DNA from 2 places in the Stenotrophomonas sp. SMYL41 genome. Region 1 is predicted to be linked to the other one. Evidence: riboswitches for the same ligand, from Rfam matches in the RefSeq annotation. Region 1 holds a riboswitch; the other holds the start of a gene.

Region 1 (8,390 bases):
GCACGCAGCGGCCTGAGCATCGCCCAGCTGATGTTCGAGAACGAGAAGTGCTGGCGCAGCGAAGACGAGATCCGCGCCAACCTGCGCGAGATCTGGAGCGCGATGCAGTCCTGCGTCGCGCGTGGCATCCGCGAGGAAGGCGTGCTGCCGGGTGGCCTGAAGGTCGGTCGTCGCGCACCGGCGCTGTACCGCGAGCTGTCGTCGAAGCCGGAAGCGGCGATGCGCGATCCACTGACCACGCTGGACTGGGTCAACCTGTACGCGCTGGCAGTGAACGAAGAAAACGCCGCCGGTGGCCGCGTGGTGACCGCACCGACCAACGGCGCCGCCGGTGTGCTGCCGGCGGTGCTGCATTACTTCGACCGCTTCTGCCCCGGCGCCAACGAACAGCGCGTGTTCGACTTCCTGCTGACCTCGGCGGCGATCGGCATCCTGTACAAGGAAAACGCTTCGATTTCCGGCGCCGAAGTCGGCTGCCAGGGCGAAGTGGGCGTGGCCTGCTCGATGGCGGCCGGTGGCCTGGTTGCGGCACTGGGCGGCAACCCGAGCCAGATCGAGAATGCTGCGGAAATCGGCATGGAACACAACCTCGGCCTGACCTGCGACCCGATCGGCGGCCTGGTGCAGATCCCCTGCATCGAACGCAACGCGATGGGCGCGGTGAAGGCGATCAATGCTTCGCGCATGGCCATGCGTGGCGACGGCAAGCACAAGGTGTCGCTGGACAAGGTCATCAAGACCATGCGCGATACCGGCCGCGACATGCAGGACAAGTACAAGGAAACCAGCCGCGGTGGCCTGGCGGTGAACGTCATCGAGTGCTGAGCTGTAGAGCCGAGCCCATGCTCGGCTGATGGGGCAGGAGCAGCCGAGCATGGGCTCGGCTCTGGATCGGACGACACCATCACCACGTTCCGGTTAGGCTCGGGCTTCCCCTGCCCCGGATTGCCCCATGCGCGTGATCGCCGCTGCCCTGCTTGCCTGCCTGCCACTGTCCGCCCTTGCCACGCCGACCTATGGCCCGCGGCTGGAAGGCTTCGATTACGGCTATCCGGTGAAGACCTTCGCGCTGGAGTCGCAGCGGCAGCCGTTGGAGATGGCCTACCTGGACGTCCTGCCCAAACGCCGCGCCATCGGCGTGGTGGTACTGCTGCACGGCAAGAATTTCTGCGCCGCCACCTGGCAGCAGACCATCGCGCCGCTGTTGAACGCAGGCTACCGGGTGATCGCTCCGGACCAGGTGGGTTTCTGCAAGTCCAGCAAGCCCGAACGCTATCAGTACACGTTTGCGCAGCTGGCTGCCAACACCCATGCCCTGTTGCAGCAGCTGCAGTTGGGGGATACGCCGGTGCACCTGGTCGGTCACTCGATGGGCGGCATGCTCGCGGTGCGCTACGCGCTGATGTTCCCGCAGGACCTGCGCACGCTGTCGCTGGTCAATCCCATCGGGCTGGAGGACTGGAAAGCGCTGGGCGTTCCCTGGCGCAGCGTCGATGCGTGGTATGCCGGAGAACTCAAAACCAGCTATGACAGCATCCGCCGCTACCAGCTGGACGTGTACTACGACGGCACGTGGAAACCCGCCTACGAACCGTGGGCGCGGATGCAGTCGGGCATGTACGAAGGCCCGGGCAAGCAGGCCGTTGCATGGAGCCAGGCGCTGGCCTCGGACATGGTGTTCAACCAACCGGTGGTGTACGAACTGAAGAACCTGCAGGTGCCGACCACGCTGTTCATCGGCCAGAAGGACCGCACTGCGATCGGCCGTGACCTGGCACCGCCTGCGGTGAAGGCGGCGCTGGGCAACTATCCGGTACTCGGCAAGGCAGCGGCCGCAGCGATTCCCGGCGCGACGCTGGTCGAGTTCGCCGGACTGGGCCATTCGCCGCAGGTACAGGACCCGAAGCAGTTCAACGCCGCGTTGTTGAAGGCCTTGAAGTCCCGCTGACCGACGGCTGCTTCTGTAGCGCCGAGCATGCGCTCGGCCTTACAGGAACCATGTGATCAACCCACGATCCGCAGCACGTCATCCAGCAACGCGGCTGCGGTAACTTCCGCGCCCGCGCCCGGCCCCTGGATCAACAACGGCTGGCGGCGGTAGCGATCGCTGTGGATGGCCACGCGGTTGTCGGTGCCTGCGCCCTGCGCCAAGGGATGATCGGCCGGCAGCTCGCGCAGGCCCACCTGCGCACCTTCGCCGTCAACACGGCCAACGAAACGCAGTACGCGACCGTTGTCACGTGCCTGCTGCCAACGCGCCTGCAGCGGCGCATCCAGCTGCTCCAACGCAGCCACGGCATCTTCCAGCGGCAACGCCGCCAGCGCATCAGGCACCAGCGAATCCACCTGCACCTGCGACGCATCCAGTGCCAGCCCGCTGCTGCGCGCCAGGATCAGCAGCTTGCGGCGCACGTCCTCGCCGGACAGGTCCAGGCGCGGATCGGGTTCGGTGTAACCGGCCGCCAGTGCCTCGCGCACCGCAGCCGAAAACGGCGACTGGCCGTCATAGCGATGGAACAGCCACGCCAGCGAACCGGACAGCACGCCTTCGATGGCGTGGATGTGATCGCCACCGGCCACCAGCGCGCGCAGGCTGCTCAGCAATGGCAGGCCAGCACCCACGGTCGCGCTGTCGCCATAACGCGCGCCACTGTCGGCACAGCTTTCGGCAATGGCCTGCGCACGGGCCAGCTGCGCGCCACGGCCCAGCTTGTTGGCGGTCACCACGTGCACGCCGCGTGCCAACCATTGCACGTGGCGGGCGGCCACGTCTTCACTGGCCGTCGCATCCACTACCACGTCGCCCCGTTCCAGCCCTTCGGCGCTCGCCCATGGCGGCGAACTCTGGCCATCGCGTGGTGCGCGACGTGCCAGTTCCAATGGCAGCACCAGGTCGCGATCAATCTCCAGCGCGGTACGTGAATTGGCCAGCCACTGCACGCTGGGCAGTTCCAGCCCGCGTGCCTGCAGCAACTGGTAGCGCTGCACGAAGGCCGAGCCGACCGTGCCGGTACCCAGCAGCGCCAGGCGTCCTGCGCCCAGCACGGGAATTTCAGCGGCGAGCGCGCTCATGCATCCACCACCTGTTTGCGGCGCGCAGCCGCATCGATCACGGCTTCGGCGCGCTGCAGCGCAGCGCCGAGGTCCGCCAGCAGGTCACGCTCGGCCTCGATGCCAACCGACAGGCGCAGCAGCCCTTCGCTGATGCCAGCCGCTGCGCGTGCTTCGGCGGTCATCGCTGCATGGGTCATGGTGGCCGGATGCGCGATCAGGCTTTCGACGCCGCCCAGCGATTCGGCCAGGGTGAAACAGCGCAGTCCGTCGACAAACGCACGCACCGCCGCGTGCGGATCATCACCGGCACAGTGCGCCAGTTCGAACGACAGCATCGCGCCGAAGCCATTCTGCTGGCGCGCGGCGATGGCGTGGCCCGGGTGATCGGCCAGGCCTGGGTAGTACACCGCGCCGACCGCCGGATGCTGGTCCAGCAGGGCAACGATGGACGCAGTGTTTTCCTGGTGCACGCGCAGGCGCGCGTCCAGCGTGCGCAGGCCGCGCAGGGTCAGGAAGGCATCGAACGGCGAGCCGGTCAGGCCCAGCGCATTGCCCCACCACACCAGCTGCTCGTGCAGCGCCGGATCGCGCGCAACCACCGCGCCACCGACCACATCGCTGTGTCCGTTGATGTACTTGGTGGTGGAGTGCAGCACCAGGTCCGCGCCAAACGACAGCGGCTGCTGCAGGGCCGGCGACAGGAAGGTGTTGTCAACCACCACGAGTGCGCCAGCCTTGTGCGCGGCATCGATGACGAAACGCAGGTCGGTGATGCGCAGCAGCGGATTGGACGGGGTTTCCACCAGCACCAGTTTCGGCTGCGTGGCCAGCGCCTGCGCCAGCGCACGCGGATCGGTCAGGTCGGCGGTGACCAGCTCGAAGTGGCCCTTCTTTGCCAGCGCATTGAACAGGCGCCAGCTGCCACCGTAGGCATCGTGCGGCACCACCAGGGTGTCACCCGGCTGAAGCAGCGCGTTCAGCACCAGGTTGATCGCGCCCATGCCGGTCGCAGTGATGACGCCGCCGGCGCCGCCTTCCAGTTCGGCCAGCGCCTCGCCGAGCAGGTCGCGGGTCGGGTTGCCACTGCGCGTGTAGTCGTACTGGCGCTTGTTGCCGAAGCCTTCAAAGCTGAAGTTCGACGACAGCACGATCGGCGGCGTGACCGCGCCATGCGCGGTGTCCCGATCGATGCCGGCACGGACGGCGGCAGTGGTACGACTACAGGACGGCTCGTTGGCGTGCAGGCTCATGCGGACTCTCCAGAAGTGCGGAAGGCGGTGGCGAGGATCGCGTCGATGCGATCGGTTTCTTTGAGAAAGGCGTCGTGGCCGTAGGGCGAGCGCAGCACGCGCAGGCTGCCGCGCGGACCCAGCCCTTCGACCAGGCCGACCAGGTCGGCCAGCGGCACCAGGCGGTCGCCCTCCACCGCCACCACCACGGTCGGCGGCAGGATCGCGGTGGGATCAACGCGATGCAGGTCGATCGATTCGGACAGGCGCAGGTAGGCGGTCACCGGCGTGCGCGCGACGTACTGCGCACCGGCGGCGTCGAGATAGTCTTCGGCGGCCACGCGCACGCGGCCATTGATGACCTCCGGCGCGGCATCGAAGCGCTCGCCGAATTCTTCCGGCGTGCGGTAGCTGAGCATCGCGAACTGCCGCGCCAGGGCGAGGCCATGGTCTTCGCCGCACTGCAGCTGGCCGAGCGCGACCGCGCGGCGCTGCAGTGCGCGCCAGGCGGCGGCATACGGATGCGGTCGGTGCGCGCCGCTGGCGAGCACCAGCTGGCGCACGCGGGCACGATGACGGATCGCGAACTGCTGGCCGACCAGCGCGCCGTAGGAGTAGCCCACGAACGCCTTCAGCGCGCGGATGCCGAGGTGGTCCAGCAGCAGCGCCAATGCATCGGCCTGGTCGGCGGTATCGATCGGCACATCCAGTGCACCGTCGGCACCGATGAAATCGAAGGCCAGCACGCGCAGCTGCTGCGGATCCAGCGCCCGGCCGCTGCCCACCAGGTCTTCGGCCCAGCCCTTCTCGCTGAACTGTGCGTTGGACGCCACGTGGCGGTGGGCGGAAATGCCACCGGCCAGCACCACCACCGGTGCATTGGCCGGGCCGACCCACTCATAGCGCAGGCGCACCGGGCTGGGGCCTGCGTGGCGCATCGACAGCACCGCGGCGAACTCACCGCGCTCGGCATGCACGCGGTCTTCGACCGGCACGCTGACGGGGACAAAGGGTTCGGGGCGAATGGCGGTACTGGCGGCGAAGCTCATGGCGGGATCCGGTTGGGGAATCGGCCATCGAGCCTTCGCGGGGCCCACGTTCGAGATGCACGTGTGGTGCATGGTTCGAACCATCTTTCGGTGGACGCCACGGTCCCCGCAGGATTTGGCACCTACGCAGACGCTTGCGCGCCTGCGGGCTGCCCCGGCTTCAAAGGGCCTGTCCCTCTGCCGGTCTCGATGGTGGAGCCACGATGCCAGCCCTTTTCCGCACTGTCAATCCCTTCATACGGATAAAGCGATGAATATTTTCAGGAACACTATGCGAAGGCCGTCGCGGTCGTCCCGTTCAGGATCAGCTACAGTCCCGGCGGTCCTTTTCGCTGGAAACGCCGATGCCGCGCCTGCCCCTGTCCTGCCTGCTGTTGACTCTGCTGGCGAGCGCGACCGCACACGCCGGCGACTGGCGCCAGGGGTGGGGACTGGTTCCCTCGCCTGTCCCGGCCACCCGCGCAGCCAGCGCTGAGGTCACCGCCCCCATGGCCCGGTTGCGCCTGCAGCCGGTCGGCGGGCAGTGGCAGGCCCGCATCGACAACGGGCTGGCGGGGCCGCTGCAGATCCAGCTGCGCGCCGCCCCTGGGCACCCGGTTGAAGGCCTCCCGGTCGAGTCGCTGATCCAGGGCGACAGCAGCCTGGTGGTCGGCCACCTGCCCGCCCCGATCGATGGCCGCATGCTCGATCTGCGCCTGCAGTCGGTGCCGGGCAACCCGGCCGCACAGGCCGAAGATGTCGCCTACCGCCTGCCGTTCGACGCGGCCCGCCTGCGCGTGGACCAGGCGCCGCAGGGACGCTTCAGCCATGACGACGAGGAGAACCGCGACGCGGTCGACTTCGCGCTGCCGGAGGGCACCCTGGTGCTGGCCGCGCGCGAGGGCACGGTGATGCAGATCCAGGATGGCTTCCGTGGCAACGGCCAGGACCGCGAACGTGATGGTGCCCGCGCCAACTTCATCCGCGTGCTGCACAGCGACGGCAGCATGGCCCTGTACGGCCACCTGCAGGCCGGCGGCATGCGTGTGCGTCGCGGCCAGGCGATAGGGGCCGGGCAGCCGATCGGTCTGTCCGGCAACAGCGGCTACAGCAGCGCGCCGCACCTGCACTTCGTGGTGCAGGTCAACCGGGGCATGAACCTGCGCTCGGTGCCGGTGCGCATCTTCGCCGAACAGGGCCAACTGCAGTTCGCCCGCCAGGGCGCGGCTGAAGGCGGTACCGGGCGCTGACCGGCCCCGGCCGGTATAATCGGGCGCTTATCTCTTTGAAAAGCGCCCCGGGCGGGCGCCACTGCCATGTCCGAAGTCGCCAACGAAGCGTCGCGCCGCCGCACCTTCGCCATCATTTCCCACCCTGACGCAGGCAAGACCACGCTGACCGAAAAGCTGCTGCTGTTCGGGGGCGCGATCCAGATGGCCGGTTCGGTCAAGGGCCGCAAGGCCGCCCGCCACGCCACGTCCGACTGGATGGCCCTGGAAAAGGAGCGCGGCATCTCCGTCACCTCCTCGGTGATGCAGTTCCCGTACGAAGGCAAGATCGTCAACCTGCTCGACACCCCCGGCCACGCCGACTTCGGCGAAGACACCTACCGCGTGCTGACCGCGGTGGACTCGGCGCTGATGGTGATCGACGTGGCCAAGGGCGTGGAAGAACGCACCATCAAGCTGATGGAAGTGTGCCGCCTGCGCGACACCCCGATCATGACCTTCATCAACAAGCTCGACCGCGAGGGCAAGGACCCGATCGAGCTGCTGGATGAAGTGGAAACCGTGCTCGGCATCCAGTGCGCCCCGGTGACCTGGCCGATCGGCATGGGCCAGCGCCTGAAGGGCGTGGTCCACCTGCTGACCGGCGAAGTGCACCTGTACGAACCGGGCCGCAACTTCACCCGCCAGGACTCGACCATCTTCCCGTCCATCGATGCCCCCGGCCTGGCCGAGAAGATCGGTGCGCAGATGCTGGCCGACCTGCGTGACGAACTGGAACTGGTGCAGGGCGCCAGCCACCCGTTCGACCTGCAGGCCTATCGCGAGGGCAAGCAGACCCCGGTGTTCTTCGGCTCGGGCGTCAACAACTTCGGCGTGCAGCCGCTGCTGGACTTCTTCGTCGAACACGCACCGGCACCGCAGGCGCGCTCCACCACCGGTCGCGAGATCGCCCCGGAAGAAAACAAGCTGACTGGTTTCGTGTTCAAGATCCAGGCCAACATGGACCCGCAGCACCGCGACCGCGTGGCGTTCATGCGGGTCTGTTCGGGCCGCTTCAGCGCCGGCATGAAGACCTTCCACGTACGTACCGGCAAGGAAATGAAGCTGGCCAACGCGCTGACCTTCATGGCCAGTGACCGCGAGATCGCTGCCGAGGCGTGGCCGGGCGATGTGATCGGTATCCACAATCACGGCACCATTTCCATCGGCGACACCTTCACCGAAGGTGAAGCGGTGACCTTCACCGGCATTCCCAACTTCGCCCCGGAACTGTTCCGCCGTGCACGCCTGCGCGATCCGCTCAAGCTCAAGCAGCTGCAGAAGGGCCTGGCCCAGCTGTCCGAGGAAGGCGCGACCCAGTTCTTCCGCCCGCTCACCAGCAACGACCTGATCCTGGGTGCGGTCGGCGTGCTGCAGTTCGACGTGGCCGCCTACCGCCTGAAGGACGAGTACGGTGTGGAAGCCACCTTCGAGCCGGTCAGCGTGACCACCGCGCGCTGGGTCCACTGCAGCAACGAGAAGAAGCTGGAAGAGTTCCGCGAGAAGAACGCGCTGAACCTGGCGCTGGATGCGGCCGGCCATCTGGTCTACCTGGCACCGACCCGGGTCAACCTGCAGCTGGCCCAGGAACGCTCGCCCGATGTGCGCTTCTCGGCCACCCGCGAAGCGGCGCATACCGTTTCGGTGGGCTGATGCCACGGGGTCGGCGCCGTCTCCGCCAGGAAAGGGTTCCGACCCCAGCCGCCGCGGGCGGTTCATCCACGCAACGCAGGGATTCACCGACCATACGGTGACGGGCGTGCACATGTCGCCCATCGCGGCCATGATAGGGGGGTGCGGGTCCCCCTCCC
Region 2 (13,092 bases), on a different contig from region 1:
ATGAACCGCCCGCGGCGGCTGGGGTCGGAACCCTTTCCTGGCGGAGACGGCGCCGACCCCGTGGCATCAGCCCACCGAAACGGTATGCGCCGCTTCGCGGGTGGCCGAGAAGCGCACATCGGGCGAGCGTTCCTGGGCCAGCTGCAGGTTGACCCGGGTCGGTGCCAGGTAGACCAGATGGCCGGCCGCATCCAGCGCCAGGTTCAGCGCGTTCTTCTCGCGGAACTCTTCCAGCTTCTTCTCGTTGCTGCAGTGGACCCAGCGCGCGGTGGTCACGCTGACCGGCTCGAAGGTGGCTTCCACACCGTACTCGTCCTTCAGGCGGTAGGCGGCCACGTCGAACTGCAGCACGCCGACCGCACCCAGGATCAGGTCGTTGCTGGTGAGCGGGCGGAAGAACTGGGTCGCGCCTTCCTCGGACAGCTGGGCCAGGCCCTTCTGCAGCTGCTTGAGCTTGAGCGGATCGCGCAGGCGTGCACGGCGGAACAGTTCCGGGGCGAAGTTGGGAATGCCGGTGAAGGTCACCGCTTCACCTTCGGTGAAGGTGTCGCCGATGGAAATGGTGCCGTGATTGTGGATACCGATCACATCGCCCGGCCACGCCTCGGCAGCGATCTCGCGGTCACTGGCCATGAAGGTCAGCGCGTTGGCCAGCTTCATTTCCTTGCCGGTACGTACGTGGAAGGTCTTCATGCCGGCGCTGAAGCGGCCCGAACAGACCCGCATGAACGCCACGCGGTCGCGGTGCTGCGGGTCCATGTTGGCCTGGATCTTGAACACGAAACCAGTCAGCTTGTTTTCTTCCGGGGCGATCTCGCGACCGGTGGTGGAGCGCGCCTGCGGTGCCGGTGCGTGTTCGACGAAGAAGTCCAGCAGCGGCTGCACGCCGAAGTTGTTGACGCCCGAGCCGAAGAACACCGGGGTCTGCTTGCCCTCGCGATAGGCCTGCAGGTCGAACGGGTGGCTGGCGCCCTGCACCAGTTCCAGTTCGTCACGCAGGTCGGCCAGCATCTGCGCACCGATCTTCTCGGCCAGGCCGGGGGCATCGATGGACGGGAAGATGGTCGAGTCCTGGCGGGTGAAGTTGCGGCCCGGTTCGTACAGGTGCACTTCGCCGGTCAGCAGGTGGACCACGCCCTTCAGGCGCTGGCCCATGCCGATCGGCCAGGTCACCGGGGCGCACTGGATGCCGAGCACGGTTTCCACTTCATCCAGCAGCTCGATCGGGTCCTTGCCCTCGCGGTCGAGCTTGTTGATGAAGGTCATGATCGGGGTGTCGCGCAGGCGGCACACTTCCATCAGCTTGATGGTGCGTTCTTCCACGCCCTTGGCCACGTCGATCACCATCAGCGCCGAGTCCACCGCGGTCAGCACGCGGTAGGTGTCTTCGCCGAAGTCGGCGTGGCCGGGGGTGTCGAGCAGGTTGACGATCTTGCCTTCGTACGGGAACTGCATCACCGAGGAGGTGACGGAGATGCCGCGCTCCTTTTCCAGGGCCATCCAGTCGGACGTGGCGTGGCGGGCGGCCTTGCGGCCCTTGACCGAACCGGCCATCTGGATCGCGCCCCCGAACAGCAGCAGCTTTTCGGTCAGCGTGGTCTTGCCTGCGTCAGGGTGGGAAATGATGGCGAAGGTGCGGCGGCGCGACGCTTCGTTGGCGACTTCGGACATGGCAGTGGCGCCCGCCCGGGGCGCTTTTCAAAGAGATAAGCGCCCGATTATACCGGCCGGGGCCGGTCAGCGCCCGGTACCGCCTTCAGCCGCGCCCTGGCGGGCGAACTGCAGTTGGCCCTGTTCGGCGAAGATGCGCACCGGCACCGAGCGCAGGTTCATGCCCCGGTTGACCTGCACCACGAAGTGCAGGTGCGGCGCGCTGCTGTAGCCGCTGTTGCCGGACAGACCGATCGGCTGCCCGGCCCCTATCGCCTGGCCGCGACGCACACGCATGCCGCCGGCCTGCAGGTGGCCGTACAGGGCCATGCTGCCGTCGCTGTGCAGCACGCGGATGAAGTTGGCGCGGGCACCATCACGTTCGCGGTCCTGGCCGTTGCCACGGAAGCCATCCTGGATCTGCATCACCGTGCCCTCGCGCGCGGCCAGCACCAGGGTGCCCTCCGGCAGCGCGAAGTCGACCGCGTCGCGGTTCTCCTCGTCGTCATGGCTGAAGCGTCCCTGCGGCGCCTGGTCCACGCGCAGGCGGGCCGCGTCGAACGGCAGGCGGTAGGCGACATCTTCGGCCTGTGCGGCCGGGTTGCCCGGCACCGACTGCAGGCGCAGATCGAGCATGCGGCCATCGATCGGGGCGGGCAGGTGGCCGACCACCAGGCTGCTGTCGCCCTGGATCAGCGACTCGACCGGGAGGCCTTCAACCGGGTGCCCAGGGGCGGCGCGCAGCTGGATCTGCAGCGGCCCCGCCAGCCCGTTGTCGATGCGGGCCTGCCACTGCCCGCCGACCGGCTGCAGGCGCAACCGGGCCATGGGGGCGGTGACCTCAGCGCTGGCTGCGCGGGTGGCCGGGACAGGCGAGGGAACCAGTCCCCACCCCTGGCGCCAGTCGCCGGCGTGTGCGGTCGCGCTCGCCAGCAGAGTCAACAGCAGGCAGGACAGGGGCAGGCGCGGCATCGGCGTTTCCAGCGAAAAGGACCGCCGGGACTGTAGCTGATCCTGAACGGGACGACCGCGACGGCCTTCGCATAGTGTTCCTGAAAATATTCATCGCTTTATCCGTATGAAGGGATTGACAGTGCGGAAAAGGGCTGGCATCGTGGCTCCACCATCGAGACCGGCAGAGGGACAGGCCCTTTGAAGCCGGGGCAGCCCGCAGGCGCGCAAGCGTCTGCGTAGGTGCCAAATCCTGCGGGGACCGTGGCGTCCACCGAAAGATGGTTCGAACCATGCACCACACGTGCATCTCGAACGTGGGCCCCGCGAAGGCTCGATGGCCGATTCCCCAACCGGATCCCGCCATGAGCTTCGCCGCCAGTACCGCCATTCGCCCCGAACCCTTTGTCCCCGTCAGCGTGCCGGTCGAAGACCGCGTGCATGCCGAGCGCGGTGAGTTCGCCGCGGTGCTGTCGATGCGCCACGCAGGCCCCAGCCCGGTGCGCCTGCGCTATGAGTGGGTCGGCCCGGCCAATGCACCGGTGGTGGTGCTGGCCGGTGGCATTTCCGCCCACCGCCACGTGGCGTCCAACGCACAGTTCAGCGAGAAGGGCTGGGCCGAAGACCTGGTGGGCAGCGGCCGGGCGCTGGATCCGCAGCAGCTGCGCGTGCTGGCCTTCGATTTCATCGGTGCCGACGGTGCACTGGATGTGCCGATCGATACCGCCGACCAGGCCGATGCATTGGCGCTGCTGCTGGACCACCTCGGCATCCGCGCGCTGAAGGCGTTCGTGGGCTACTCCTACGGCGCGCTGGTCGGCCAGCAGTTCGCGATCCGTCATCGTGCCCGCGTGCGCCAGCTGGTGCTCGCCAGCGGCGCGCACCGACCGCATCCGTATGCCGCCGCCTGGCGCGCACTGCAGCGCCGCGCGGTCGCGCTCGGCCAGCTGCAGTGCGGCGAAGACCATGGCCTCGCCCTGGCGCGGCAGTTCGCGATGCTCAGCTACCGCACGCCGGAAGAATTCGGCGAGCGCTTCGATGCCGCGCCGGAGGTCATCAATGGCCGCGTGCGCGTGGCCGCCGAAGACTATCTCGACGCCGCCGGTGCGCAGTACGTCGCGCGCACGCCGGTGACCGCCTACCTGCGCCTGTCCGAATCGATCGACCTGCATCGCGTTGATCCCACCGCGATCCTGCCGCCGACCGTGGTGGTGGCGGTGGAGGGCGACCGCCTGGTGCCGCTGGCCGACCTGGTCGGCCTGGTCGAAGGGCTGGGTCCGCGCGGCAGCCTGCGCGTGCTGCGCTCGCCCTACGGCCACGACGCCTTTCTCAAAGAAACCGATCGCATCGACGCGATCCTCGCCACCGCCTTCCGCACTTCTGGAGAGTCCGCATGAGCCTGCACGCCAACGAGCCGTCCTGTAGTCGTACCACTGCCGCCGTCCGTGCCGGCATCGATCGGGACACCGCGCATGGCGCGGTCACGCCGCCGATCGTGCTGTCGTCGAACTTCAGCTTTGAAGGCTTCGGCAACAAGCGCCAGTACGACTACACGCGCAGTGGCAACCCGACCCGCGACCTGCTCGGCGAGGCGCTGGCCGAACTGGAAGGCGGCGCCGGCGGCGTCATCACTGCGACCGGCATGGGCGCGATCAACCTGGTGCTGAACGCGCTGCTTCAGCCGGGTGACACCCTGGTGGTGCCGCACGATGCCTACGGTGGCAGCTGGCGCCTGTTCAATGCGCTGGCAAAGAAGGGCCACTTCGAGCTGGTCACCGCCGACCTGACCGATCCGCGTGCGCTGGCGCAGGCGCTGGCCACGCAGCCGAAACTGGTGCTGGTGGAAACCCCGTCCAATCCGCTGCTGCGCATCACCGACCTGCGTTTCGTCATCGATGCCGCGCACAAGGCTGGCGCACTCGTGGTGGTTGACAACACCTTCCTGTCGCCGGCCCTGCAGCAGCCGCTGTCGTTTGGCGCGGACCTGGTGCTGCACTCCACCACCAAGTACATCAACGGACACAGCGATGTGGTCGGTGGCGCGGTGGTTGCGCGCGATCCGGCGCTGCACGAGCAGCTGGTGTGGTGGGGCAATGCGCTGGGCCTGACCGGCTCGCCGTTCGATGCCTTCCTGACCCTGCGCGGCCTGCGCACGCTGGACGCGCGCCTGCGCGTGCACCAGGAAAACACTGCGTCCATCGTTGCCCTGCTGGACCAGCATCCGGCGGTCGGCGCGGTGTACTACCCAGGCCTGGCCGATCACCCGGGCCACGCCATCGCCGCGCGCCAGCAGAATGGCTTCGGCGCGATGCTGTCGTTCGAACTGGCGCACTGTGCCGGTGATGATCCGCACGCGGCGGTGCGTGCGTTTGTCGACGGACTGCGCTGTTTCACCCTGGCCGAATCGCTGGGCGGCGTCGAAAGCCTGATCGCGCATCCGGCCACCATGACCCATGCAGCGATGACCGCCGAAGCACGCGCAGCGGCTGGCATCAGCGAAGGGCTGCTGCGCCTGTCGGTTGGCATCGAGGCCGAGCGTGACCTGCTGGCGGACCTCGGCGCTGCGCTGCAGCGCGCCGAAGCCGTGATCGATGCGGCTGCGCGCCGCAAACAGGTGGTGGATGCATGAGCGCGCTCGCCGCTGAAATTCCCGTGCTGGGCGCAGGACGCCTGGCGCTGCTGGGTACCGGCACGGTCGGCTCGGCCTTCGTGCAGCGCTACCAGTTGCTGCAGGCACGCGGGCTGGAACTGCCCAGCGTGCAGTGGCTGGCCAATTCACGTACCGCGCTGGAGATTGATCGCGACCTGGTGCTGCCATTGGAACTGGCACGTCGCGCACCACGCGATGGCCAGAGTTCGCCGCCATGGGCGAGCGCCGAAGGGCTGGAACGGGGCGACGTGGTAGTGGATGCGACGGCCAGTGAAGACGTGGCCGCCCGCCACGTGCAATGGTTGGCACGCGGCGTGCACGTGGTGACCGCCAACAAGCTGGGCCGTGGCGCGCAGCTGGCCCGTGCGCAGGCCATTGCCGAAAGCTGTGCCGACAGTGGCGCGCGTTATGGCGACAGCGCGACCGTGGGTGCTGGCCTGCCATTGCTGAGCAGCCTGCGCGCGCTGGTGGCCGGTGGCGATCACATCCACGCCATCGAAGGCGTGCTGTCCGGTTCGCTGGCGTGGCTGTTCCATCGCTATGACGGCCAGTCGCCGTTTTCGGCTGCGGTGCGCGAGGCACTGGCGGCCGGTTACACCGAACCCGATCCGCGCCTGGACCTGTCCGGCGAGGACGTGCGCCGCAAGCTGCTGATCCTGGCGCGCAGCAGCGGGCTGGCACTGGATGCGTCGCAGGTGCAGGTGGATTCGCTGGTGCCTGATGCGCTGGCGGCGTTGCCGCTGGAAGATGCCGTGGCTGCGTTGGAGCAGCTGGATGCGCCGCTGCAGGCGCGTTGGCAGCAGGCACGTGACAACGGTCGCGTACTGCGTTTCGTTGGCCGTGTTGACGGCGAAGGTGCGCAGGTGGGCCTGCGCGAGCTGCCGGCCGATCATCCCTTGGCGCAGGGCGCAGGCACCGACAACCGCGTGGCCATCCACAGCGATCGCTACCGCCGCCAGCCGTTGTTGATCCAGGGGCCGGGCGCGGGCGCGGAAGTTACCGCAGCCGCGTTGCTGGATGACGTGCTGCGGATCGTGGGTTGATCACATGGTTCCTGTAAGGCCGAGCGCATGCTCGGCGCTACAGAAGCAGCCGTCGGTCAGCGGGACTTCAAGGCCTTCAACAACGCGGCGTTGAACTGCTTCGGGTCCTGTACCTGCGGCGAATGGCCCAGTCCGGCGAACTCGACCAGCGTCGCGCCGGGAATCGCTGCGGCCGCTGCCTTGCCGAGTACCGGATAGTTGCCCAGCGCCGCCTTCACCGCAGGCGGTGCCAGGTCACGGCCGATCGCAGTGCGGTCCTTCTGGCCGATGAACAGCGTGGTCGGCACCTGCAGGTTCTTCAGTTCGTACACCACCGGTTGGTTGAACACCATGTCCGAGGCCAGCGCCTGGCTCCATGCAACGGCCTGCTTGCCCGGGCCTTCGTACATGCCCGACTGCATCCGCGCCCACGGTTCGTAGGCGGGTTTCCACGTGCCGTCGTAGTACACGTCCAGCTGGTAGCGGCGGATGCTGTCATAGCTGGTTTTGAGTTCTCCGGCATACCACGCATCGACGCTGCGCCAGGGAACGCCCAGCGCTTTCCAGTCCTCCAGCCCGATGGGATTGACCAGCGACAGCGTGCGCAGGTCCTGCGGGAACATCAGCGCGTAGCGCACCGCGAGCATGCCGCCCATCGAGTGACCGACCAGGTGCACCGGCGTATCCCCCAACTGCAGCTGCTGCAACAGGGCATGGGTGTTGGCAGCCAGCTGCGCAAACGTGTACTGATAGCGTTCGGGCTTGCTGGACTTGCAGAAACCCACCTGGTCCGGAGCGATCACCCGGTAGCCTGCGTTCAACAGCGGCGCGATGGTCTGCTGCCAGGTGGCGGCGCAGAAATTCTTGCCGTGCAGCAGTACCACCACGCCGATGGCGCGGCGTTTGGGCAGGACGTCCAGGTAGGCCATCTCCAACGGCTGCCGCTGCGACTCCAGCGCGAAGGTCTTCACCGGATAGCCGTAATCGAAGCCTTCCAGCCGCGGGCCATAGGTCGGCGTGGCAAGGGCGGACAGTGGCAGGCAGGCAAGCAGGGCAGCGGCGATCACGCGCATGGGGCAATCCGGGGCAGGGGAAGCCCGAGCCTAACCGGAACGTGGTGATGGTGTCGTCCGATCCAGAGCCGAGCCCATGCTCGGCTGCTCCTGCCCCATCAGCCGAGCATGGGCTCGGCTCTACAGCTCAGCACTCGATGACGTTCACCGCCAGGCCACCGCGGCTGGTTTCCTTGTACTTGTCCTGCATGTCGCGGCCGGTATCGCGCATGGTCTTGATGACCTTGTCCAGCGACACCTTGTGCTTGCCGTCGCCACGCATGGCCATGCGCGAAGCATTGATCGCCTTCACCGCGCCCATCGCGTTGCGTTCGATGCAGGGGATCTGCACCAGGCCGCCGATCGGGTCGCAGGTCAGGCCGAGGTTGTGTTCCATGCCGATTTCCGCAGCATTCTCGATCTGGCTCGGGTTGCCGCCCAGTGCCGCAACCAGGCCACCGGCCGCCATCGAGCAGGCCACGCCCACTTCGCCCTGGCAGCCGACTTCGGCGCCGGAAATCGAAGCGTTTTCCTTGTACAGGATGCCGATCGCCGCCGAGGTCAGCAGGAAGTCGAACACGCGCTGTTCGTTGGCGCCGGGGCAGAAGCGGTCGAAGTAATGCAGCACCGCCGGCAGCACACCGGCGGCGCCGTTGGTCGGTGCGGTCACCACGCGGCCACCGGCGGCGTTTTCTTCGTTCACTGCCAGCGCGTACAGGTTGACCCAGTCCAGCGTGGTCAGTGGATCGCGCATCGCCGCTTCCGGCTTCGACGACAGCTCGCGGTACAGCGCCGGTGCGCGACGACCGACCTTCAGGCCACCCGGCAGCACGCCTTCCTCGCGGATGCCACGCGCGACGCAGGACTGCATCGCGCTCCAGATCTCGCGCAGGTTGGCGCGGATCTCGTCTTCGCTGCGCCAGCACTTCTCGTTCTCGAACATCAGCTGGGCGATGCTCAGGCCGCTGCGTGCGGTCTGCGCCAGCAGCTCGTCGCCGCTCTTGAACGGGTAGGGCAGCGGGGTCTCGTCGGGCACGATGCGGTCATCGGCCGCGTCGTCCTGGTTGACCACGAAGCCGCCACCGACCGAGTAGTAATCGCGGGTGGCGATCACTTCGTCGTCGGCGTTGTACGCGGTGAAGCGCATGCCGTTGGTGTGGTACGGCAGCTTCTGGCGCTTGTTCATGCCGAGGTCGCGCTTCTCGTCGAAGGCGATCTCGTGCTGGCCCATCAGCTGGATGCGCTTGCTGCTGCGGATGCGCTCCAGGGTGGCCGGGATGATGTCCGGGTCGATCAGGTTCGGCCGCTGGCCTTCCAGGCCCAGCAGGATCGCCTTGTCGGTGCCATGGCCGCGGCCGGTCAACGCCAGCGAGCCATAGACATCGGCGCGGATGCGCGCGACCTCGTGCAGGCGGCCCGGATCGAGCAGCCAGCGATGGATGAATCGCTCGGCGGCCTTCATCGGCCCGACGGTGTGCGAGGAACTCGGGCCAATGCCGATCTTGAAAACGTCGAACGTGCTGACAGCCATGGATGCCAAACTGCGGGTACCGGACAAGCGGCTATTCTAGCGGCTTGCCGGGCCATCCGATGGCTGCGGCGCAGCATTTCCGCCACGGGAGCCTGACCGGTGTTGACCCTGATCCAGCGTGACGATTGCCACCTGTGCGACCTGGCGCTGGCCGAACTGGCCAAAGCGCGGGCGCCGGAGTTCGAGTCGGTGTTCCTCGATGACCAGCCGGCGCTGGAAGCGCGCTATGGCGCGCGGGTGCCGGTGCTGCGCGACGAGCACGGCGAGCGCGAGCTGGACTGGCCGTTCGATGCGGCCACGGTGCAGGCCTGGCTGGCCGCAGGGCGTTGAATCTTGCGGTAGTGCCGGCCGCTGGGGGGCAACCCCGCCATGCCCGGTGATGCCGGCCAGCGGCCGGCACTACCAGACCCGCTTTATTTCGCGTCGAACTTCACGATCGTGCTGATTGCGGTGTCGTCCGGGATGGTCTTGGTGTCCGCCCAGTCACCGCCGCCGACGCCGAAGTCCAGGCGCTTGACCGTGGCCTTGCCGGTCAGCACCGGCTGGGTGCCCGGCTTCCAGGTGAAAGTGAGGGTGACCGGCTTGCTGACGCCGCGCAGCTCCAGGGTGCCATCGGCGGCGAACTGGTCGTTGCCCACTGCGCGGAAGCCCTTGGCGGTGTAACGCGCGGTGGCGAACTTGCTGACATTGAAGAAGTCGGCGCCCTGCAGGGTCGAGTCACGATCGCTGTTGCCGCTCTTGGCGCCAGCCAGCGGAATCACCACGTCCAGCGAACCGGCGGCCGGGTTGGCCGGGTCGAAGCTGAGCTTGGTGGCAAAGCCCGGGAAGCTGCCGGTGAACACTTCGCCGTCGTACTTGGTGGCGAACACCAGGATCGAGCCGGCGCCCGGGGCCTGCGCATAGTCCGCAGCAAGCGCCGGGACGGTAGCCAGCATGCCGGCCAGGGCGGCGGCCACGGCGGCCGGAGTGGTCAGTTTCAGGTTCATCGGTCAGTCCTTCTGAGGGGAGGCGAGCCAGCCGCGCGGCAACATGCGGGACAGCGTTGCATCGCGCTGGAACAGGTGGTGGTAGAAGGCAGCGCCGGCATGGGCCAGCACCACCGCGATCAACAGCCAGAAGCCGTATTCGTGGAGGGCATGGGACACCGCGACGACCTGCGGGTCGGGGCCGCTCAGCTTGGGCACGTCGACCAGGCCGAACCAGCGGAACGGGCGCAGGCCACTGGCCGAGTCGTACAGCCAGCCCGACAGCGGGATGGCGAACATCAGCACATACAACAGCACGTGGGTGGCACTGGCGATGCGTTCCTGCCAGCTGGGCACGCCCGGCACCGGCTTCGGTGCCCCGGCATACAGGCGCCAGCCTAGACGGAACAGCACCAGTGCCAGCACGGTGATGCCGATCGACTTGTGCGCGGTGTAGACCCAGAAGTACCTGGGCGTCTTGGGCAGTTCGCCCATGGTCAGGCCAACCACGCCCAAGGCGAGGATCAGCAGTGCGATCAACCAGTGCAGGATCTGGCTGACACTCCCCCAGGCGGCAGGGGTGTTCTTGGCGGTCATGAAGGGTCCTTGGGGGCCGTCGTGTTGTCGGAGTGTGGAACGGGGGCGGGAGTTCCCGGGGCGTCGCTGCGGTCGAGGGTGGCTTCAGCCTCGATCCTCACCTGTACCGCATCACCGATGACGCCCGGCCAGGCGGTGATGCCGAACGCGCGCCGGCTCAGCGTAGTACTGGCGGAAAACCCGGCGGTGCGTCGGAATGGAGGGAGCGGGTAGCGCTTGAGCGCGTTGAGGGTCACGTCCAGGGTGACTTCCTGGCTGACCCCGCGCAGGGTCAGCGTGCCGATCACATGCGCACGCTTGGCGTCGATCGGTTCGACCCGGCTGGAGACGAAGCGTGCGCTGGGGAATCGCTCGCCGTCGAGCAGGCTGCGGGCCAGCGTGGCCTGGTTCCACTTGGCGTCGCCCAGGTCCAGTCGCGACACGGGGATGTCCACTTCCAGGGTGGCGTCGCGCCAGTTGTCGGGATCGAACAGCACGCGGCCTTCGCTGCCGGACACCGTGCCCATGGCCTGCGAGTAACCCGCGTGGTCGATGGAAAACAGCACCCGCGTATGCACCGGATCGAGGCGATAGGTGTCAGCGGCCGCCCAGGCAGGGGCGGTGGCGAGCAGCATCGGCAGCAGGGCCAGGCAGGGACGCATCGATGGCGGGCTCCGGAAGGGGACGCTGTGATCATACGCACAGCCCCCTGCCAACGTTGCGTGCATGGCTGCAACAGTTCGTGGTGGCGCCACCGCTGGAAACACGCTGTTGCAGCCATGAACCCGGCCCTGTGTGACAATCGGCCCAGGACAGGGGGTTCAGGATGACGAGCGGCTGGCGCCGGTGGTGCCGTGGCATCGCAGGTATGGGTCTGCTGCTGGTGGCGATGGCCACGGCGGCTGCAACCCTGGACATGGCAGAAACACCGCGCCTGCGCCGATTCGGTGCCGCCGAAGGCTTGCCGTCGCGCATGGTGGTGGCGCTGGCCGAGGACCGCCAGGGCCACATCTGGGCGGCCACTGACGGTGGGCTCGCCCGTTATGACGGCAACAGCCTGCGGGTCTGGGAGCACGATCCGGAACAGCCGGGCTCGCTGCCTGGAAACGAGATCGAGACCCTGCTGATCGACCCGCTGGACCGGGTCTGGCTGGGCATCAACGGCAAGGGCGTTGCCCGCCTGGATGCCGATCGCGAACGCTTCCGGACCTTCGACACGGTCAATTCCACCTGCCAGGGGCAGTTCTGGGCACTGGCCTATGTCGACGACGCCTTGTGGATCGGTACCAACAACCATGGCGTCTGCCGTCTTGGCGAAGATGGCAGCGTGCGCCTTTTCACCCATGATCCAGCGCATCCGGGTGGCCTGCCCAGCAACAGCATCTTCACCAGCCTGGTCGATGCACAGGGCCGCCTGTGGGTGGGCACCGAAGCCGGTGTGGCACGTTGGAATGGCAGCGGGTTCGAGCCGGTAGGCGCGCGGGAACTGGGTACGCTGAGCGTGCTCCGGTTGAGCCGTGATGCGGAGGGTTCGATCTGGGTAGGCAGCCAGAACGATGGCCTGTACCGCATCGATGGCCAGGACCGGGTCAGTCGCCCGCGCTGGCCCGACAGCGCCCAGCTGCGCTCGGCCCTGGTCCTGGCCGATCGCCAGGGGGGCTACTGGGCTGGCACCTCCGATGGCCTGTTGCGAGGGGATGCGGCGGCGCTGCGCCGGCTGGAAGGCGACCGCGGCAGCGGCTTCCTGACCGCGCACAGCGGCGTGCTCGATCTGCTGCAGGATCACGAGGGCGGATTGTGGGTGGCGCTGCTGACCCAGGGCCTGGCCTATCTGCCGCCGGACTGGCGGCGCTTCTCGATCTGGAACCAGCTCGACGGCAAGCCGCTGGACAGCCAGTACCTGTTGAGCGCGGCCAGCGACGGGAAGAACTACTACGTCGGCTCGGCGCGAGGGGTGTACCAGCTGGATGCGCAGGGCACCCTGCGCCTGCTGGCCAGCGACCGGCAGCTCGGCAATGGCGTGGTGTGGTCGGTGTTGCCGCGCCCGGATGGTCGCCTGTGGCTGGGACGCGGCGGTCGCATCACTGTCTACGATCCGGCCACCGGCGCGCTGCGCGATCTGCGGATCGATGGCAGTGCCGACCTGCGCCAGCGCATCGACCTGATGCGGCAGGCGCCTGACGGCACGGTGTGGGTGTCGGTGATGGGCCTGGACCTGCAGCAGCGCAGTCCGGACGGGCGGCTGCTGCACAGCTATCCGCTGGAGCATTTCCGCGGAACGGCCGATGCGCCGATCGAGCAGATCCGCTTCGACGCCCATGGCCGGCCCTGGGTGATGGGCGACATGGGCATCTGGCGCGAGCAGGCTGGACGCTTCGAGGCAGTACCGGGCGTTTCGCGCGGGCCCATCTACGACCTGGTGTGGATCGATCCGCAGCAGTTGTGGCTGGCGCGCCAAGGTGCGTTCGAGCGCTACCAGTGGGATGGCATGAGCCTGCGCCTGATCCAGCGCATCGACGCCAGTGCGGGCGTGCCGCCGGTCACCATGGGGGGGCTGGCGCTGGCCGACAATGGCCAGCTGTGGGCCACCACGCCGCGCGGCCTGCTGCGCTGGGACCCGAAGACGCGGCGCCTGCAGCAGTTCAACGAACGCGATGGCCTCTCCGATGCGGAGTTCACCGGCCGCCCGCCGGCG

The links. A riboswitch is a leader RNA that binds a small molecule or an ion and turns the genes downstream of it on or off. The one in region 1 is predicted to bind S-adenosylmethionine.
Region 2: linked by a shared signal. The riboswitch ahead of V3B30_RS14470 (homoserine O-succinyltransferase) and the one ahead of V3B30_RS17290 (homoserine O-succinyltransferase) in region 1 are both predicted to bind S-adenosylmethionine.

Annotation. Positions count from the first base shown of each region.
Region 1 covers NZ_JAWIRX010000016.1:62,535-70,924, forward strand. The annotation lists gene V3B30_RS17270 (L-serine ammonia-lyase) at 1-825, shown strand, start outside; gene V3B30_RS17275 (alpha/beta hydrolase) at 953-1,948, shown strand; gene V3B30_RS17280 (homoserine dehydrogenase) at 2,005-3,072, opposite strand; gene V3B30_RS17285 (O-succinylhomoserine (thiol)-lyase) at 3,069-4,304, opposite strand; gene V3B30_RS17290 (homoserine O-succinyltransferase) at 4,301-5,332, opposite strand; SAM riboswitch class I at 5,410-5,528, opposite strand; gene V3B30_RS17295 (M23 family metallopeptidase) at 5,677-6,561, shown strand; gene V3B30_RS17300 (peptide chain release factor 3) at 6,628-8,232, shown strand.
Region 2 covers NZ_JAWIRX010000012.1:5,848-18,939, reverse strand. The annotation lists gene V3B30_RS14480 (peptide chain release factor 3) at 67-1,671, opposite strand; gene V3B30_RS14475 (M23 family metallopeptidase) at 1,738-2,622, opposite strand; SAM riboswitch class I at 2,771-2,889, shown strand; gene V3B30_RS14470 (homoserine O-succinyltransferase) at 2,967-3,998, shown strand; gene V3B30_RS14465 (O-succinylhomoserine (thiol)-lyase) at 3,995-5,230, shown strand; gene V3B30_RS14460 (homoserine dehydrogenase) at 5,227-6,294, shown strand; gene V3B30_RS14455 (alpha/beta hydrolase) at 6,351-7,346, opposite strand; gene V3B30_RS14450 (L-serine ammonia-lyase) at 7,474-8,856, opposite strand; gene V3B30_RS14445 (glutaredoxin family protein) at 8,956-9,186, shown strand; gene V3B30_RS14440 (YceI family protein) at 9,270-9,842, opposite strand; gene V3B30_RS14435 (cytochrome b) at 9,846-10,418, opposite strand; gene V3B30_RS14430 (YceI family protein) at 10,415-11,059, opposite strand; gene V3B30_RS14425 (ATP-binding protein) at 11,224-13,092, shown strand, end outside.